2 regions of the Rheinheimera marina genome follow, and region 2 is predicted to be linked to the other one. Evidence: predicted binding sites of a transcription regulator. Region 2 holds the regulator's gene; the other holds the start of a gene.
The links. Region 2 encodes FliA, which starts transcription of late flagellar genes. Its sites were predicted from a motif close to GCTAAAGTTNNNNNNNNNNCNGCCGATA; they were not measured.
Positions count from the first base shown of each region.

Region 1 (2,459 bases), on a different contig from region 2:
AGGAGTGTAACTCAGCCTGAGCTTGTTCGACCAGCTGAATTGCCTTTTGTTTTGCCTGTGGCAGACCCAGTAAAGCGGGGTAGGTGGCTTTGTTGGCTTTCTGATCGGAGCCTGCGGTTTTGCCAAGCACGGCGGTGTCGCCTTCAATATCCAGAATGTCATCCTGCACCTGAAACGCCAGACCAATAGCGCGGCTGTAGCGGACCAGTGCAGCCAGATGCTGCTCGTTGTCGACCGGGCTTGCCAGATAGGCAAAGCGAATGGCGCACTCAATTAAGGCGCCGGTTTTTAACTGGTGCATCTGCTCCAGCGCGTCCAGCGTCATCTTTTTATCTGTGTGCGCCAAATCGATGGCCTGACCACCGCACATGCCGTTGTAGCCGGATTGCAACGCCAGTTGTTGCACCATAGCGACAATGCGGTTGGGCGCAACATTCTGGTACGGGTGCAGGCTGAGCCATTCAAAGGCCAGCGCCTGCAGCGCGTCACCGGCCAGAATGGCGTTGGCTTCATCAAAGGCTTTATGACAGGTCGGTTTACCGCGGCGCAAGTCATCGTTGTCCATGGCAGGCAGGTCGTCATGGATCAGCGAGTAGGTATGCAGCGCTTCAATAGCACAAGCAGGACCGTCCAGATCGGTCAGGCTGGCACCGAGCATCTGACCGCAACTGTAGACTAAATAAGGGCGCAGGCGTTTACCGCCAAGCAACAGGCTGTAACGCATGGCTTGCAATAGCACCGGGTCCGTCAGGGGGCGGGCGTCCAGTTGCTGAGTCAGTTGCTGTTCCAGTCGTTGTTGATAATGAGATAAGGCAACCAGCATGTGTTAATCCTCTGCACCGCTGAATGGTTGCAGCGATTCTTCACCTTGCTGTTCCAGCAAAATCTGCACTTTCTGTTGAGCGGCTTGCAGCTGCTGCTGGCTCTGGCGGACTAGCGTAATACCACGTTCAAATTGTGCCAGCGCCTGGTCAAGCTGCAGATCGCCTTGTTCCAGTTGCTGTACTATCTGCTCCAGTTCGGACAAGCCTTGTTCGAATTGGCTGAAATCTGTTTTTTTCTTTGTCATTGTTTTTGCCCGAAAGTCGGTGTGCAACCCAAGCTGAGCGCGTTATTATGAGCAATCTGCTGCAGCTTGGGAAAGGATAAATCAGTTGAGCACTGAAATTCTTGTTCAACTATCCCATAGTTTTGCCGATAACTCATTATAAGCTAAGATAAAACCGAAAATTTGCCGGTCGTTTTTGGGGGATAAACCGTGGATTTAGCAACCGTCATAGGTTTGATTGCGACTATGGGCATGATGGTCTGGGCTATGTGGCTCAGCTCCAGTGGCAGCATAGGCATGTTCTACGACTTCGTGTCTATCGTTATTGTATTTGGCGGCAGTTTTACTGCGGTGATCATGAAGTTCACCTTTTCGCAACTGGCTGACGCGATGAAGGCCATTGGCAAAGCCTTTATGTTTAAGATTGAGTCGCCGGAAGAGCTGATAGAAAAAGCAGTTCAGCTGGCTGACTCTGCCCGTAAAGGCGGATTCCTTGCATTGGAAGAGGCTGAAATCCCAAACCCTTTTATGCAAAAAGGCATCAATATGCTGGTGGATGGTCATGATGCGGATGTGGTACGTGGCACGCTGGAAAAAGATATTGAACTGACCTATAGCCGGCATGAAGCAGCCATAGGTGTTTTTAAGCAACTGGGTGACCTGGGTCCGGCAATGGGCATGATCGGCACCCTGATTGGTCTGGTGGCGATGTTGTCGAATATGTCGGATCCGAAAGCCATAGGCCCGGCTATGGCGGTTGCTTTGTTAACAACTTTGTACGGCGCCATTCAGGCCAACTGTATTTTCCTGCCTTTGTCTGAAAAAATGGCAGTTCGCAACGAAGAAGAGAAAACCAACAGTGAATTGATCCTGGACGCCATTATGGGCATTCAGGATGGGCAGAACCCTAAAGTGATCGAGAGTCTGTTGCGTAATTATCTGGCGTCGAAAAAACGTGAAGTGGCACCGGCCGAGTAGGAGCTGATCTGATGGCAAAATGTAAAAAATGCCCGCCTCCCGGCTTGCCAGCTTACATGGGGACCTTTGCCGATTTAATGTCATTGCTGATGTGTTTTTTCGTGTTGCTACTGTCGTTTTCTGAGATGGACGTACTCAAGTTCAAACAAATTGCCGGTTCCATGCAATATGCCTTTGGTGTGCAAAACAAAATTGAAGTAAAAGATATTCCCAAAGGCACCAGTGTGATTGCAATGGAGTTTCGCCCTGGCCGCCCTGATCCAACGCCTATTGATTCGATTCAGCAACAAACGGTGGAAATGACCCAGCAAATGCTGAACTTCCAGGCGGGCAAAGAAGATTCGGCCGGTGGCCGGCAGGAACAACGCGAAGATAAAACCGGAGGTCAGTCGACCAGCACCGCCGAAGAGCCATTGGACAACCCAGAGTCTAT
Region 1 covers NZ_JBHSGB010000006.1:79,791-82,249, reverse strand. The annotation lists gene ispA ((2E,6E)-farnesyl diphosphate synthase) at 1-823, opposite strand, end outside; gene xseB (exodeoxyribonuclease VII small subunit) at 827-1,069, opposite strand; gene pomA (flagellar motor protein PomA) at 1,259-2,026, shown strand; gene ACFO3I_RS06300 (flagellar motor protein MotB) at 2,038-2,459, shown strand, end outside.
Region 1: a site for FliA is predicted at 1,173-1,200, ahead of pomA (flagellar motor protein PomA). Genes of this name have one in related genera too.

Region 2 (2,459 bases):
ATCTCCAACAGTAGTACGGGTTATCAGTGGTACAACGAGACAACCCGGATGGATGGAACCTATGCCTAATCTTCAGATAAATGACGATCAAGCCAGTGGTCTGAGACGAATGAAACAACAAATAATCAAAGTCATCGCGATAACAGGTGGGAAAGGCGGCGTTGGTAAGACCAACGTGTCGCTGAATCTGGCGATGGCCATGTCGCAGCTCGGCAAAAAGGTGCTGGTGCTGGACGCCGACCTGGGGTTAGCCAACTGTGACGTGATGCTGGGACTGCGGGTTGAGAAAAACCTGTCTCATGTCTTATCCGGTGAAGCAGAACTGGACGATATCCTGATTGAAGGTCCATTCGGAATTAAGATAGTGCCTGCGACTTCAGGTACTCAATCCATGACCGAGCTGAAACCAGCCGAACATGCAGGCCTTATTCGTGCGTTCAGTGAAATGCGTACCCGCTTTGATGTGTTGCTGGTGGATACTGCTGCCGGTATCTCCGATATGGTCCTGAGCTTTTCCCGAGCTTCACAGGATGTGCTGGTGGTGGTCTGTGACGAACCTTCATCTATCACCGACGCTTATGCACTGATGAAAATCTTGAGCCGTGAACATGGCGTGCAGCGTTTCAAAATTGTCGCCAATATGGTGCGTTCACTCAAAGAAGGGCAGGAATTGTTTGCCAAACTGAGCCGGGTAACGGACCGGTTTTTGGATGTGACGCTGGAACTGGTTGCCACCATTCCCTTTGATGAGAACGTACGCAAAGCGGCACGTAAACAAAAAGCTTTTGTCGAAGCTTTTCCGAAGACACCGGCCTCATTGGCCATCCGAACCTTGGCTACCCGTGCTGTACAATGGCCAATTCCACCCGTCGCCTCAGGTCATCTCGAGTTTTTCTTAGAACAATTGGTGCATCAGCCTGAAGCACGAGGTTTGGTTTGAACAGTAAACTCGCGGCCTACGGTGCTGCTGATCAACTGAGTCGCCTGGTGGAGCAACATGCTCCACTGGTCAAAAGAATTGCCTACCATTTACTCGCCCGTTTACCTGCCAGTGTTCTTGTCGACGATTTGGTTCAAGCCGGTATGATTGGCCTGATTGAAGCCGCTAAGAACTTTGATGGCAGCAAAGGGGCCAGTTTCGAAACCTTTGCTGGTATCCGTATTCGTGGTGCCATGCTTGATGAAATTCGCCGAGGTGACTGGACACCCCGTTCAGTCCACCGCAATTCCCGCATGATTGCTGAAGCCATTGCAGAACTGGAAGGTCAGTTAGGCCGGGACGTCAAAGATATTGAAGTTGCTGAAAAGCTTGATATATCTTTAGAGGAGTATCATCATATGCTCAGTGACGCCAGCAGCGGTCGGATCATCGGTATCGAAGATCTTGGCATCTCGGAAGATGTGCTGGTGACGGCAGACGACACTGATGATGATCATCTGTACGAACAACAGGCAAACGATGCGTTTCAGCAAGCGCTGATTAAAAATATCAGTAGCCTGCCGGAGCGGGAAGCGATAGTGTTGTCACTGTATTATAATGACGAGCTCAATTTGAAAGAGATTGGCGCCGTTTTGGATGTCAGCGAGTCACGGGTTAGTCAGATTCATAGTCAGGCATTGGTGCGGCTTCGCTCCCGAATGCAGGATTGGTTGTAATAGTTTGGGTGCCTTAAATTGGGCGCTCACCGGAGGGGACTTTGGATAAGAACATGAAGATTCTTGTGGTTGACGATTTTTCAACCATGAGACGGATCATCAAGAACCTGTTAAGAGACCTGGGTTTCACCAATGTGCAGGAAGCTGACGATGGCAGCACTGCATTACCCATGTTACAAAACGGCGACTTCGATTTTGTCGTCACCGACTGGAACATGCCAGGAATGCAAGGTATCGACTTGCTCCGCGCTATCCGTGCCGACGGCAAACTGAAGCATATCCCTGTATTGATGGTGACTGCGGAAGCCAAAAAAGAACAAATCATTGCGGCAGCTCAGGCAGGGGTTAACGGCTACATTGTCAAACCATTTACTGCTGCTACTTTACAGGAAAAGCTGGCCAAAATCTTCGAACGTCTGGGTTAGCCGGTAACTGACAAAGGAGTACACCATGTCTGTACCTACGGCACCTCTGATTTCGCTGGAGCAGGCGCGTGAACTGGTTCAGCTACTGGAGATGGGCGAAACTGATGCTGCAAACCAGATGGTACAGCAACTGGCAGTGCCAGGCTCTTCTGAATTATTTGCCGAGGTCGGCAAGCTGACCCGGCAGTTACACAATTCATTGACAAGCTTTCAGGTCGATCCCTCACTGAACTCCCTGCTGGAAGAAGACATTCCAGACGCCAAAATGCGCTTGAATCACGTCATCGACATGACTGAACAAGCCGCAAACAAAACGATGGATGCCGTCGAAAACTGCCTGCCTATTGCCGACGAGTTAAATAATAAACTTCAGGCTAT
Region 2 covers NZ_JBHSGB010000017.1:329,650-332,108, reverse strand. The annotation lists gene flhF (flagellar biosynthesis protein FlhF) at 1-69, shown strand, start outside; gene ACFO3I_RS17860 (MinD/ParA family protein) at 62-940, shown strand; gene ACFO3I_RS17855 (RNA polymerase sigma factor FliA) at 937-1,656, shown strand; gene cheY (chemotaxis response regulator CheY) at 1,710-2,081, shown strand; gene ACFO3I_RS17845 (protein phosphatase CheZ) at 2,107-2,459, shown strand, end outside.